3 linked regions of the Zymomonas mobilis subsp. mobilis ATCC 10988 genome follow. The protein of the gene in region 3 interacts with the protein of the main gene of each other region in a pairwise test. Links are inferred from orthologs where the notes say so. Each region holds a gene or a part of one and is shown on either strand. Other genes may lie near its edges.

The links. The genes of interacting proteins can lie anywhere in the genome.
Region 1: the proteins of dnaE (region 3) and dnaQ interact in binary tests that used the Escherichia coli proteins (3 or more experiments, as listed by UniProt). The link is inferred for Zymomonas mobilis subsp. mobilis ATCC 10988 from one-to-one orthologs.
Region 2: the proteins of dnaE (region 3) and dnaN interact in binary tests that used the Escherichia coli proteins (3 or more experiments, as listed by UniProt). The link is inferred for Zymomonas mobilis subsp. mobilis ATCC 10988 from one-to-one orthologs.

The regions. Positions count from the first base shown.
Region 1 is NC_017262.1:895,536-899,593, forward strand. What follows is about bases 1,188-4,058. They hold dnaQ (DNA polymerase III subunit epsilon), read left to right. Parts: upstream 1,188-2,206; coding sequence 2,207-2,911; downstream 2,912-4,058. Other genes in these bases: aroE (shikimate dehydrogenase), read left to right, coding at 1,188-1,593; coaE (dephospho-CoA kinase), read left to right, coding at 1,606-2,199; hpf (ribosome hibernation-promoting factor, HPF/YfiA family), read left to right, coding at 3,024-3,626; ZMOB_RS03980 (PTS sugar transporter subunit IIA), read left to right, coding at 3,827-4,058. Outside these bases: ZMOB_RS03955 (Maf family protein), read left to right, coding at 119-715; more of aroE, read left to right, coding at 712-1,187. UniProt on the Escherichia coli protein: DNA polymerase III is a complex, multichain enzyme responsible for most of the replicative synthesis in bacteria. The epsilon subunit contain the editing function and is a proofreading 3'-5' exonuclease.
Region 2 is NC_017262.1:370,930-374,993, reverse strand. What follows is about bases 1-2,877. They hold dnaN (DNA polymerase III subunit beta), read right to left. Parts: upstream 2,056-2,877; coding sequence 946-2,055; downstream 1-945. Other genes in these bases: ZMOB_RS01700 (ABC transporter ATP-binding protein), read right to left, coding at 2,160-2,877; ZMOB_RS01710 (TonB-dependent receptor plug domain-containing protein), read left to right, coding at 1-879. Outside these bases: more of ZMOB_RS01700, read right to left, coding at 2,878-3,752; ZMOB_RS01695 (ABC transporter permease), read right to left, coding at 3,749-4,064. UniProt on the Escherichia coli protein: Confers DNA tethering and processivity to DNA polymerases and other proteins. Acts as a clamp, forming a ring around DNA (a reaction catalyzed by the clamp-loading complex) which diffuses in an ATP-independent manner freely and bidirectionally along dsDNA.
Region 3 is NC_017262.1:1,830,794-1,837,248, reverse strand. The notes cover bases 1,238-5,317. They hold dnaE (DNA polymerase III subunit alpha), read right to left. Parts: upstream 4,963-5,317; coding sequence 1,438-4,962; downstream 1,238-1,437. Other genes in these bases: ZMOB_RS08280 (FeoA family protein), read left to right, coding at 5,316-5,317. Also shown: more of ZMOB_RS08280, read left to right, coding at 5,318-5,618; feoB (ferrous iron transport protein B), read left to right, coding at 5,624-6,455. UniProt on the Escherichia coli protein: DNA polymerase III is a complex, multichain enzyme responsible for most of the replicative synthesis in bacteria. This DNA polymerase also exhibits 3' to 5' exonuclease activity. The alpha chain is the DNA polymerase catalytic subunit.

The DNA.
Region 1 (4,058 bases), 940 kb from region 3 along the record:
ATTAAGAATAAGATCATATCTTTTTTGCCTCAAAAAACAAAAGACGCAAAAAAAGATCGGTTTTTCCCGAAAAAAAGCTATTCTGACCTTTGTCAAAAATTGCTTTCAGGAAAATTTTATGGCGCTTATTCTCGCTTCTTCTTCCAAAATCAGATCAGCCCTTTTGACTGCCGCCGGTGTGCCTTTTGCCATCCAGACTGCCGAAGTTGAGGAGACCGCGATCAAGGAAAAATGGCAGGCTGAAAAGCGGGATAATAGCCAGCTGGCGCTCACTCTCGCCGAAGCCAAGGCACAAGCCGTCGCGGATCATTATCCCGATGATCTTGTTTTAGGGTGTGACTCAACTGTCATGACGGAAGAAGGTGCCTTGTTGAGCAAGCCCGTCAGCCGACAAGATGCCGCCGATCATCTCCGGTTATTGGCTGGAAAATCACATATTCTGACCAGTGCCGTCGCCATTATTGAAAAAGGCAAAACGGTTTTTCGCCATCACGACAGCGCCACTTTGACGATGCGCGCTTTTTCCGACAGCTTTCTCTCTCATTATCTTGATCAGGAATGGCCAGAAATCGGCTATTGCGTAGGTGGCTACCGCCTGGAAGGCCTCGGTATTCAACTTTTTGAAGCTATCCAAGGCGATCATTTTACGATTATGGGGCTTCCACTGCTTCCTTTGCTTGCCTATTTGCGTAAAGCCTCAATAGTAGAGGCATGAGCAATACAGAAAATAAACGCCCCGTCCCCGCCACTGCCGGTGTGATCGGTTGGCCAATCGCCCATAGCCAGTCTCCGGCGCTGCACCGCTTTTGGTTGGAAGCCTGCGGCATCAATGGCGATTACAGTCGTTTTCCCGTGCATCCCGACCATCTCGCCCAAGCTATCAAGGCGTTACCCGCATGGGGGATGCGCGGGGTCAATGTCACGGTGCCGCATAAACAAGCTGTCATTCCGTTACTGGATGAGATTGACCCGCTGGCTGAAAAAGCAGGCGCCGTAAATATTGTCAGGGTAGCCGAAGACGGTCGCTTGCAAGGCTATAACAGCGACATTACCGGCTTCATGGAAGCACTCCAACCAGCCATAAAAGCCCAAGGGGCAGGTCTGCGGAAAGCCTTCATCGTTGGTGCGGGTGGAGCTGCTCGCGCCGTGGCTTTGGGGCTGACCGAGGCCGGTTTCACCTGCCAGATCGTCAACCGCAATTTTGAAAAAGCCCGCGCTTTGGCAAGGGATATCGGGGCATTGCGCGGCGACATCGAATTTCACAGTCTGGAAGACAATCGCGAACCCGAATTTACGCTTCAGGATGGCGAATTAGGGGTAATCGTCAATGCCACGACTTTGGGGATGTCTGGCCAGCCGCCGCTTGATCTCAGCCTTGAAAAGGTCGATCCGCGCAGTCTTGTCTATGACATCGTTTACGTTCCTTTGGAAACGCCTTTGTTAAAGGCCGCAAAAGCGCGCGGGATGCAGACAATAGACGGTCTTTCGATGTTGATCGGACAAGCTGCCGCCGCCTTTGAACTCTTTTATGATCGTAAACCCCCGCGCGACCAAGATCAGGCTTTGCGGGCGTTACTGACCAAGAAAGCATAAACAAGGGATCATATGATTATTTTAGGCCTGACCGGCTCCATTGCCATGGGGAAATCAACGGTTTCCCGTCTTTTTACGCAAATGAAGCGCCCTGTTTTTGATGCCGATAAAGTCGTGCATCAATTACAAGCCCCTAATGGACGATTACTCTCCGCAATCGGTCAGGCCTTTCCTGGGGTTATTGATGAAAAAGGCGTGAACCGCCAAAAACTCGGCGCACAGCTCCTACAAAAACCCGAAGGTTTTCGCCGCCTCGAAGCAATCATCCATCCAGCCGTTGTCGAAGAACTCCATCTGTTTTTACGAAAAAACCGCAGTCACCCTCTGGTGATTGTCGATATCCCTCTGTTATTCGAGGCCGGTTTTACCCGTTCGGTCGATTATATCGCGGTGGTTTCCGCGCCCTATTGGATACAAAAAAGACGGGCATTATCGCGCCCCAATATGACCGAATCACGCTTTCGTGGATTGCTGGCACGCCAATGGCCAGACCGCAAAAAAAGACAACAGGCCGATTTTATTATTGAGAATGGCCGCAATATTATCGCCCTTGCCGCGCAAGTCAGGCAGATCACCGGTTGCCTTGTCGGACAAGGTAGCCGATAGTGCCGTTATGCGCGAAATTGTCTTTGATACCGAAACCACCGGCCTCAGCCCCATTAACGGCGATCGTCTGGTTGAAATCGGTTGTGTCGAGCTGATCAACAAGGTTGAGACAGGTAACAGCTTTCATTGCTATTTTAATCCCGAACGGCCAATGGATGCCGTCGCGGAATCGATCCATGGTTTGTCTGATGCCTTTTTGGCAGACAAGCCGCTTTTTGCCGACAAAGCGCAAGAATTGCTTTCCTTTATCAAATTGTCGCCTTTGGTCGCCCATAATGCGGCCTTCGATTTTGGCTTTTTGAATTACGAATTGGATAAATGCGGCCTTCCGACCATTTGTATGACCCGAATGGTCGATACCTTGGCGATTGCGCGCGGCAAACATCCCGGTGCCAAACATACCCTTGACGCATTATGTACCCGCTACGGTATTGACCGCAGCCATCGTGTCAAACATGGCGCCTTGCTCGATGCCGAATTGCTGGCACAGCTTTATGTCGAACTGACAGGCGGACGGCAAATCGGTATGGCCTTGGATGACAATAACGGCCAATCCGATGGACGCTTGTCTGTCCCGAACACGGTTTCCGGTCTACCTCGTAATAAAAAGGTCAAAAGACAACCGAGACCCCACGAGGCCAGCCCACAAGAATTATTGCGTCACGGCGCGTTTATCGACAAAATTTCTAATCCTGTCTGGCGTCGGGCGTGAAACAAAATCTAGGTTTCTGACGTTAATAAAGACGGATGTGATCATTTTCTCTTTTTGAGAGATTTGGGGCTTATAAGTTACAAGATTTTTTAAGTGCATGGAGGGAGTCAAGATGGATATCCGTATTTCCGGCCATCAGATTGATACGGGCGCGGCTTTAAGAGAATATGTCAATGACCATCTTAGCCAGATCGTCAGCAAATATTTCCCCAAATGCCTAAGCGCCTCTGTCACTTTCGGTAATCGTCGCCACGCTATTATTTCCTGCGATATTATTATCCATGCCATGCGGGATATTATTCTGAAAGCAGGCGGCATAGACAAAGACGCCCATGCCGCTTTCGATCAGGCCGCCGCCAAGATTGAAAAACAATTACGGCGACATCACCGACGTTTACAGACCCGCATCCAGCAAAATACGCCTTCTATTGATGAAGCCGCTATCGCCCTTACGGAGGCAACAGCCAAGGCGGATCAGGATAACGCGCATTATACGGTCTTTGACATTGAAGAGGATGAAAAAGAACAAGGCGATCATCCTCCCGTCATTGCCGAAATGCAGGTTGATATTCCAACAGCCAGCGTTTCCGATGCTGTTTTGATGCTCGATCTTCGCAACACGACGGCTTTGCTCTTCGTGAACAGCAAATCGGGTCATCATAATATGGTTTATCGTCGGGTAGATGGTACCATCGGTTGGGTTGAGCCGCGATAGTCGTTAAATATTCAGATAGACGGAGATAATAAACGGGAGAGAGGTCGCTCCCTCTTTTCAAGAGAATTATCGACCCCTCTCCCCCGTTTCCGGAAGGAATATTGCTAGAATTTTGACTTTATTTTCTGAAAGGCCGTGTCTTTCAGAAAATGTCTGATGCTGCGATCTTTGCAATCGTGGGCATATAAAGGCGAAAAAACATGAATGAACTGGCCGATATAATCGCGCCGGACAGGATTGAGGTGAATTTCAATCCTTCTAACAAAAAAACACTCTTCCAGCAGGTTGCCCAATGGGCTGGGCGAGAATTTCTAATTAACCCCAAGGTTATCGCCGAACGGTTACATGAAAGAGAAACGCTCGGTTCGACAGGTTTTGGTCACGGTATTGCGATACCACATGGCAAGCTCGACAGCCTGAAAAAAGTCTCCG
Region 2 (4,064 bases), 1.5 Mb from region 3 along the record:
ACGCGCGGTACCATCAATATCAACAGTGTTTATGGCCAGATAAAAGGCAAGATTATTAAAGGTTTTTCGGTTGATGGCGGTGTCCGTTATGACCATCATTCGAAATTCGGCGGCAATGTTCTATTTTCGGGCGGTGGTGTTTGGGCGTTTAACAACGACAATACCCTGTTTCGAGCGCATTATGGTGAAGGTTTTAACGCGCCGTCTTTATACCAAATCTATAGTGAATACGGTAATCAGAATCTGAAACCGGAAAAATCGCATGGTTGGGATGCCGGTTTTCAACAGCGTTTCTTTCATAAGCATTTGACGATTGCCGCAGATTATTTTCAGAGAACCTCCAATAATCTGATCGCCTATCTAAGCTGTCCTTATTATGGGGCATTGCCTTCCATTTGTTATGTCCCGAATACCAATACCCCGCGTTATGGCTATTATGACAATATCAATCGCAGCACAGCGCATGGTGTCGAAGTCAATGCCAGCCTTGATATTAAACGGGTATCGTTAAGCGGTAACTATACTTGGACTTCGGTTAAGGATCGTTCCGAAGGGGTTGATTACGGCTATCAATTACCAAGACGACCTAAAAATACCGCCAATGGTTCGGCTGATTATCATTGGAAATTCGGTCTTGTTACCGGAATTGCTGTCCGTTGGGCATCAAAATCATGGGATACGGTGCATAGCGAATATAGCCTGAATCCCCATATGAATCGTGGTTATACCCTGTATGATTTACGGGTGGAAATGCCGGTTTCAAAGCATCTGACTGTTTTCGGTCGGGTCGAGAATTTAACCGACAAATATTATGAAACCGCTTATCGTTACGGCACATTAGGCCGGACATTTTATGGCGGTATTCGCGCCCGTCTTTAAACGATATCGCATCAAAAAAGCCGCCCCGAATAGGGCGGCTTTTTTATGGTAAGTTTTTACCTATAATCAGACGCGCATCGGCATCAAAACATAAAGTGCCGCTGATTGATCTGAATCCCGTATCAGGGTTGGGGCGGCGGCTTCGGCCAGATGAATTTCGGCCTGATCGCTTTCAATCTGCCCCAGAATATCAAGAAGATAGCGGGCATTAAAACCGATATCCAAAGGATCGGCATCATATTCGCCCAAGACTTCTTCGGTAGCCATACCATTTTCAGGGCTGGTCACTGAAAGCGAAATTTTCCCTGCTTCGATAGACATTTTAACCGCGCGGGTTTTCTCGCTGGCAATGGTTGCAACGCGATCAACGCCCTGCATCAAATCCTTGGGTTTGACTTTCAATAATTTGTCATTGGCCGTCGGGATAACCCGTGAATAATCAGGGAAGGTGCCATCAATCAGCTTGGACGTTAAAATGGCATGACCGAGGTCAAAGCAAATTTTACTGGCTGAAAGCGAAATTTTGATTTCGTCTTCACATTCATCCAGCAATTTCCGCAATTCGACGACACATTTACGCGGAATGATAACATCCGGCATATCTTCGGCACCGGCGGGCGCAGGAATAGTCACGCAGGCGAGGCGATGGCCATCTGTGGCCGCCGCTTTCATGACATTTTCATCCTTTAAAACATGGAGGAAAATACCATTGAGATAATAGCGCGTTTCATCAACCGAAATAGCGAAACGGGTTTTATCAATAATCTGTTTCAAGCTTTCCGTCGGTAAAGCGAAATGGGTTGGCAATTCGCTTTCACTGATAACCGGAAAATCATCACGGGGCAGAGTAGCCAAACTGAAACGCGAACGACCGGCAACAATCAGCATTTTACCATCGGCAGCGCTTAACTGAATTTGTGAACCATCCGGTAATTTACGGACGATTTCAAAAAGCATATGCGCCGAAACCGTGGTTTCGCCGGGGGTATCAACTTCGGCTGACAAGGTTTCAACGACCTGTAAATCAAGATCGGTTGCCATCAGCTTTACACAACCATTGGAGGCCGCTTCAATCAGCACATTCGATAAAATCGGAATAGTGTTGCGCCGTTCTACTACCGATTGAACATGGCTAAGACTTTTCAATAAAGTCGCGCGTTCGATCGTTGCTTTCATAACTGTTTGGTCATCCCTGATTGATAAAAGCCCTTTTAAAAGCCTGATTTAAAAAGGCGGAAGAAGGTTATAATCTATTATTTTTTAAAAAACCTTAATTCTTTTCAGGCTTGGAGATTATAATTTTTCTGCCATATTTCGATCAGCCTTTGTGTATAGGGGTGATTAGGCTTGGTGAAAATAGAATATGTATTATTCTCTTCTATAACATGACCATGGTGGAGAATCACCACTCTGGTTGCAAAAAAACGGGCAAAAGCAAGGTCATGCGTTACCAGTAAACAAGTCATTTTTTCTTGTTCAGAGAGCGCCATCAGTTCTTTTCCGATTTCAACCCGATTGACACTATCCAGAGCCGAGAAGGCTTCATCCAGCAACAGTAAATCAGGATTGTTCACTAAGGCGCGCGCTATCGCCACCCTTTGACCTTGGCCGCCGGAAAGCGTTGCCGGATAACGATGCCGAAGATCGAGGGATAAGGACGCCTTGTTCAGGGCTGATTGCAAGGCTTGCTGCCGATATTCCGAGGATATTTTCTTCTGATAAAGCGCAAGGGGCTCGGTGACGGTTTTTTCAACTGTCCAAGCCGGGTCAAGACTACTGTTCGGGTCTTGGAAAACCATTTGTGCTTTTTGATAAAAAGCGAGGCGATCTTGTTTCTTTTGAAAAGAAAGAGGCTGATTTTCCCAAAAAATTTCACCGGATGATGCTGGCAGCAGGCCGGATATCAATTTGAGTAGGGTTGATTTCCCGGCACCAGATTCCCCGATGATGGCAATCCTTTCGCCTTTATAGATTTCGAGCGAGATATCCTTTAGGCGATGATCGTCTTTTTCCTGATAGGAAAGATTTTGCAGTCTTAATAAGGGGCGCGGATTATCCATTATGGGCGGGTGATTTTGGGATTGTTTGGGGGCATCCTTTCCATAGGGCGTGCTAGATAAAATCTGATGATAAGATTGGATGATCGCTTGACTATACGCCTCTGCTGGATTTGACCACCAACGGCGGCTGGCCATTTTCGAGACAAGGCGACCGTCTTTTAAAACCACGATGCGTTCTGCCATTCTGACCGCCAAGGCGGGATTATGGCTGATAAGTAAAATAGCCGTTTGACGGTTTCCCGTGGCTTTTTCAAAAATCGCCATGATTTGCGCTTCAGTCAGCATATCAAGTGCAGAACTGGGCTCATCCGCGATTAACAAAGCCGGTTTGGCCGCCAAGGCTATAGCAATAGCTGCCCTTTGTCTTTGTCCGCCGGAAAGCTGATGCGGATAGCGTTTTGCGATATCGGGAGAAAGTCCCACCTGTTCCAAGGCATTGGTCATGGCAGAGGGCTGTTTATTTTCTGTCGATTTTTCCTTGAGGCCTTCGCGGATATGTTGGGCAATAGTCATCATCGGGTCTAGAAAACGTAAAGAATCCTGACCGATAAAAGCTATCTTTTGGCCACGCCAGTCATTCATCTGTTTTTCAGGAAGCTGCATGAGATCGGTTTTTCCAACGCGGAGCGCGCCAGATAAAATCAGATTTTCAGGCAAAAGCCGCAAGATACTGCGAGCAAGGGTGGATTTCCCCGAACCGGATTCACCAAGGACAGCAACAATTTCACCCCGTCCGATACGGAATCCGATATCCTTTAACAAATAGCGGTCTTTTGCTTTGACCGTCAGATTTTCGATCGCCAAAAATGTCATAATCTATGGTCTGCTTGAGAGCGGATCAGGCCTTCACCAATCATCTGGCAAGAAGCAATCAGCCAGAAAAGCATAACCCCCGGCCAAAAGGCGAGCCATGGCGCAATATTTAGAAGATTTTGCGCGTCTAGCAGCAATCGTCCCAAAGAAGGCAAGGGCGGTTGAATGCCGATGCCGATATAGGAAAGGGCCGCTTCCGCGATAAAGGCAAAAGCAGATTGGCTGCTGGCCTGCGTCAAAAGGGGAAGCATGATATTCGGAAGAAGATGATGAAAGGCAAGAGCAAGACTCCCTTTCCCCGATAATCGGGCG
Region 3 (6,455 bases):
AAATATAACAGGTCGTCTTGTGTAAAAGACGGCCTGTTTTGGTGTTGTTAGGCGTTTTTTGAGTAGCTGGCTCAAGGAAAGAGACACCGCGATTTTTATAAAATTGAGAAAAGGCTCATCATCGAAGTCAGCGGAATCTGTGGAACGCTTTGAAAGCTGGGGAAGCTGTTTTTTTAATTTACTGGGAGATTGTCTTGCCTAGGGGCATAACTATAGCCCTAATTAAATTAGTATTCTTTTGTCATCCGCCCCACTGCTCACAAAGCAGTCGATAAAGGAGATGGCGACGGAAAGGATAGTTATTGGGAACAAGGGGATGGTCAAAATCTGCCTTATGCGTCCGTTCTGATGGCGGTTCTCTACCTCTAGCTTTCATACTAACCAGTGGTGAGGTCTCTGATTATTCTGGGTCTGATAGCTTGATAGATATCCCTGTGACAACGCCCCGCTGTTTTCTCGCCGATAAAGGATATGATAGCGATAGGTTCCGCGAAAAACTACTCTTTCGAGGCATCCTTCCTATTATCCCGCCTCGTTCCAATCGAAAAAAGCCTATTCTTTATAATTGACAGAGCCACAAAGACCGTCATTGTATTGGATGTTTAATAAGCTGAAGCAGTTCAGGCGCATTGCCACACGCTATGACAAAACCAGAAAATCTTTCCTCGCCTTCCTTCATCTCGCGGCCGTAAAATTGTGGTTGCCTTCCTTTGTCAACAAAACCTAGTTCAAAGGCATAAGGATCACTGTGCTGACGGCAAGGCGTTTGAAGGAACGTAAAGTGTTCCTAAGCGGCCCACGTTGAAATAAAACCGGCACTAGGTTCTGTTGACAAAGGGTATAATTTAAGATTTTTAGAGATAAATTGAGAACAAGTTTTGTAGGGAAGCCTGTTCGAGGCACATAAAGTATCCCATTAAAAATATAACAATATAACCGATTATTTTGGGATGAGCGCGACCGGCGGCATCGTTCGGTCAGGGGAAAAAACTAAAATTTTTTATTCCTCGTTTGTTGAGTCTCAACCTATTCTATCTTTGTCCCCAAAAATGCGATTTCAAATTATCGCTTCAAAAATGTATAAAATTTTTGGCAGCGAAACCTAGATAAAAGGCCTTACATGGCAGGCTTTAAATAGTCTTGTGGCGAGAAAGAATAAAATAGCTGAAATGTGATGACCATGCCCCCTATAGGAGAGGCAAGTATTCAAAAGAGGTAAAAGATTTTTTTATCTTCCTTATAATTTTATCGTCTTTATGAATAGGCTTCTGAAAATGACAGCAGGGTGACAATAAATCCCCGATAAGACGGGGTTAAAATGCCTATCTTTAAGTCATGATGTGAGGTTTTACCCCGCGACATGGCTTTTCGTGGCACCGCCTTTTGTCGCAGTGTTTCCCACTGTGAGAGGCTTTTTTTTTGATTGCCGCATAACCTTTAGGCATAGGCGGGCTGTTTTTGGCTGTTGGCCTGTTTTTCTTCGACAAAAGATTTGAGATCGACAGCTTGGATGCCGGACAGGCGTTTGATTTTGGCTTTTAATTCGGCGCTTAGGATATAATGGCGACCAACCAGAAAATCGGTGGAAGCGCCATCAGGCAAAAGCGCGCGGATATATAATTCCCCTTGCCCGCCGCGATAGCGATTAACCAATTCCGATAGGGCTGGTAGGGCTTCGGCTTCGCCTGTTGCGACCGTCATTTTCAGGCGGACAGAGGGGGCTAAATTTTCGCAAAGCTGAATGGCACGGATAGAGACACGGGGAGCTTCGTCGCCCGGTCGCCAATCCAATTCGACATCCATGAGAACGCAGGCTTTTTCCTTGGCCGCCTGTTCCAAGTCTTTGGTCGCTTTTTCATCAAAGCAACTGGCAAAAAATTGGCCGGAAGCGTCCGAAGCTGCGACCATCATATAGCGCCGCCCACGAGCAGAATCCCGCCAGCGGACATCTTCGATCATCGCCGCCATTTGGGTCGCGATCCGTTTTTTACGATAATCTTGTGGATTTTCATCATCTTGTGGATAGGAAGGCGGTGCCAGACGGTTAATATCAGCGCGGCTTCTGATCCGTAAGCCGGAAAGCAGAGAGCGGTAATTGTCGATCGGATGCGAAGAGAAGAAGAAACCGAAGGCTTCCTTTTCGGCATTCATCCGTTCGGTCAGGCTCCATATTTTGTCTTCCGGTAATTTGATGGAAGGCATCGCCATTTCTTCCATACCGAAAAGGCCACCCTGCCCGCTTTTCCGCATACGGTGGATATTAGCCGCCGTGCCAATGATCATTTCGCTGCTCTGTTTGACAGCGCAGCGATCCACCCCAAGAGAGTCAAAGGCACCAGCGGAAGCAAGACTTTCCAATTGCCGCCGGTTAAGATGTTCGGGATTGATGCGATTGGCAAAATCATCAAGGCTTTTAAACGCGCCGTTCTTTTCACGTTCCTGACAGATATCATCCATCGCCTTTTCACCTACCCCCTTCAAAGCACCAAGGGCATAGCGAACGCAGCCATCTTCCACCGTAAAATCGGATTGGCTGCGATTGATATCAGGCGGGAGATAGCGCAAACCAGAGCGGCGCATATCATCAACAAAGACCTGTAATTTGTCGGTCAAAGCCATATCGAAGCACATCGCGGCGGCATAAAATTCGGCGCGGTAATGGGCTTTTAGCCATGCGGTTTGATACGCAACAAGGGCATAGGCGGCAGCGTGGCTTTTATTGAAGCCATAGCCCGCGAATTTATCAATCAAGTCGAAAAGTTGGTTCGCTTGATTTTCTGTAATATCGTGTTTTTTACTGCCTTCGACAAAACGCGAGCGTTGCGCGTCCATTTCTGATTGAATCTTCTTACCCATGGCGCGCCGCAACAGATCGGCTTCCCCAAGGGAGTAACCGGCCAAAACCTGCGCGGCCTGCATCACCTGTTCTTGGTAAACGATGATACCATAGGTTTCTTTCAAAACAGGTTCGAGCAGAGGATGGGGATAGACAATCTCTTCGCCACCATTTTTACGCGCGCCAAAGCTGGGGATGTTATCCATAGGCCCCGGACGATAGAGCGCAACAAGGGCGATGATGTCTTCAAAACGGGTCGGCTTCACCGCAGCAAGCGTGCGGCGCATCCCTTCGGATTCCAACTGGAACACCCCGACAGTGTCACCCTGTTTCAGCAATTCAAAAACGGCTTCATCATCCAAGGGGATATGATCGAGGTCAACTTCTACCCCGCGCGCTTTCAGCATTTGAACCGCTTTGTTCAGCACCGAGAGGGTTTTTAACCCCAAAAAGTCGAATTTCACCAATCCGGTTTTTTCGACATATTTCATATCGAATTGCGTCACCGGAAAATCAGAACGCGGATCGCGATAAAGGGGCACTAATTGATGTAACGGCCTGTCCCCGATGACCACCCCTGCGGCATGGGTTGAGCTGTGACGCGGCAGACCTTCGAGCTTCATCGCGAGATCAAGAAGGCGATGGACATCTTCTTCATTTTCATAAGCCGAGGCGATTTCAGGCACGCCGTTTAATGCCCTGTCCAATGTCCAAGGATCACTGGCCTGACTGGGCACCAATTTAGCCAGACGATCCACCTGTCCATAGCTCATTTGTAAAACGCGGCCCGTATCTTTCAAAACGGCGCGCGCCTTCATCCGTCCAAAGGTGATGATCTGTGCCACATGGTCGAGGCCATATTTATGCTGGACATAGCTGATTACTTCGGAGCGCCGCGTTTCGCAGAAATCGATATCGAAATCCGGCATAGACACACGTTCTGGATTCAAAAAACGTTCAAACAGCAAGCCCAACCGCAAAGGGTCAAGATTGGTAATCGTCAATGCCCATGCGACAACCGATCCGGCACCAGAACCGCGTCCGGGTCCGACAGGGATCTGGTTACTTTTTGCCCATTTGATAAAATCGGCAACGATCAAGAAGTAACCCGGAAATCCCATATTTTCGATGATATTTAATTCATATTGCAGCCGTTCTTCATAGGCTTTGCGATCGACGGGCGTCGTCATAGCCGCCAATCGTGCTTCTAGCCCTGCCCAAGCATCTTTCCGAAGCATCAGGGTTTCGCCTTCGCGGTCACCGGCAAGGCTGGGCAAAATCGGTTTGCGGACTGGAGCCGCAACCGCGCAGCGTTGCGCGACCACCAAGCTGTTTTGAATGGCCTCTGGTATATCTTCAAATAACCGCGCCATTTCTTCGCCGGATTTCATCCATGCTTCGGGAGAACTATGCCGCCGATCAGGGCTGTCCACATAAGCGGAATCAGCAATGCAGAGCATCGCATCATGGGCAGGATGAAAATCGGCTTCCAAAAAACACACTGGGTTAGTGGCAACTAACGGAATATCCCGATCATAAGCCAAGTCGATCAGCCCCTCTTCGGCGGCTTCCTCGATTTCTTCGGAACGGCGGGAAAGCTCGATATACAAACGATCGGGAAATATTTTTTGTAAAAGGGTCAGATAGGCTTCGGCTTCGCTTTGCTGTTCTTCCGCCATTAAGCGTGCCAAAGCGCCTTCTTTACCCCCCGTAAGCGCGAGAAGCCCCTGACTATGCTGTTCCAGAAATTCCATCGAGACATGGGGCGGCAATTCGAGCGGACGGCCAAGATGGGCATGGGATACCAAGGCACAAAGATTGTTATAGCCGTCTTCATCCTGTGCATAGAGCGACAGCCAATCTATTTTTAATTCCTGCCCACTGGCTTCCCCGCCACGCAGCGGACGAGCGACGGCAAGCAGACTGCCGATGATCGGCTGAACCCCGTCTTTTTTCCCGCTGTCGGAAAAAGTCATCACGCCATAAAGGCCGTTACGATCACAAATACCCGCCGCCGGAAAACCCATTTTTTTGGCATGTTGGGTGATGTCTTTTGGCTCGATCGCTCCTTCCAACATGGTAAAACCGGAAAAAATCCGTAACGGAACGAAGGGAGTATAAGGCATAGAGTGACCCAAGGCTAAAAAGACAAAATAAGGTGGTGCCTGTCCTAAGAACAGTTTTCAACCGTATTTTTTATATGGAAATATTTTGATTTGAATAGCAAAGAACGGGGTTTGATGAAAATCTTTCCTCGTAAAAGAAAGTAACTTTGTGAAGCCAGATTTACCTAACATTGTTATGTTATAATATTACATTATATTGATAAGCAGTTGCATTATCCGCCCATTTATGACAAGGCATGTCTTATATCGGATATTGTCATTATAGATAAAGAGAATGACTTTTGGATTATGGTTTTGGCGTTAATAAAGAGCGAAAGAACAGAACATAATCTGGTTTGAACAGGATAATAACTATGCGCCTTAATGAGATGCCATTAAAGAAAGCAACGGTTATCACGGATATCGATTGGTCTGCGTTACCCCCAGAAATCGGACGCCGTTTGCGGGATTTGGGTTTTCATAAAGGTGCCGAAGTCGAATTACAGCATTTTGCCCCGATCAGTCGTGACCCGATTGCCTGTCGAGTTGATAGAATATTGATTGCTATTCGACAGCAAGAGGCTTCGGTTATTTCTGTTAAAGACCCTGATGCCGCACCGGAACCAGCCCTTTCGGAAAAAGCGTCCTCTTCCCGATCAACTGTAGGACAGGCCTGACTTCCATGAACGGACATTGCGAAGATAATTCGCCCCCCTCTATTGACAACCACAACCCTTTGATTGCCATGGTTGGCAATCCGAATACGGGGAAATCTGCCTTATTCAACGCCTTGACCGGCGCGCATCAGAAGGTCGGCAATTATCCCGGGGTGACGGTTGAACGAAAATATGGCCACATGGCTTTGCCGGATGGTCGCCCTGTTGAAGTGGTCGATTTGCCCGGCACCTATAGTCTTGATCCCGGAAGTGCCGATGAACGGGTGACCCGTGATGTTTTATTCGGCCAGATGCCGAATGAAAAAATACCGGATATCTTGCTTGTCGTTTTGGATGCAACCAATCTTGGGCTTCATTTGCGTTTTGCCTTGCAGCTATTGAGCTTGAAGATTCCAACTGTTTTCGCGCTGAACATGGTCGATATGGCCGAGCGTGATGGTTTGAAGATTGATATCAATCTGTTGTCTGAAAAGCTGGGCGCCAAGGTTATCCCAACGGTAGCGGTCAGACGGCGCGGTATTGAAGAAGTCAAACAGGAAGTTGCCCATCTGGTCGATCAGATGGCCGAACAACCTTCCGACAAGAGCGAAGCCGCCGCCGTCTTGGCCGCGAGTGGAGCGCCGGTTTTAAAAGATATTTCTTCTTACCAACCGGAAGCCCAACGTCTGACCAAGGAAGTCACCAAGGTCGTTCACAAGCCCAAGGGTTGGACGCAGAAAATCGATGATATTGTTTTGCATCCAATTTTGGGCCCGATCATTCTGGCTGGCCTGATGTTTTTTATGTTTCAGGCGGTTTTTGCTTGGTCGCAAACCCCGATTGGTTGGATTGAAGACG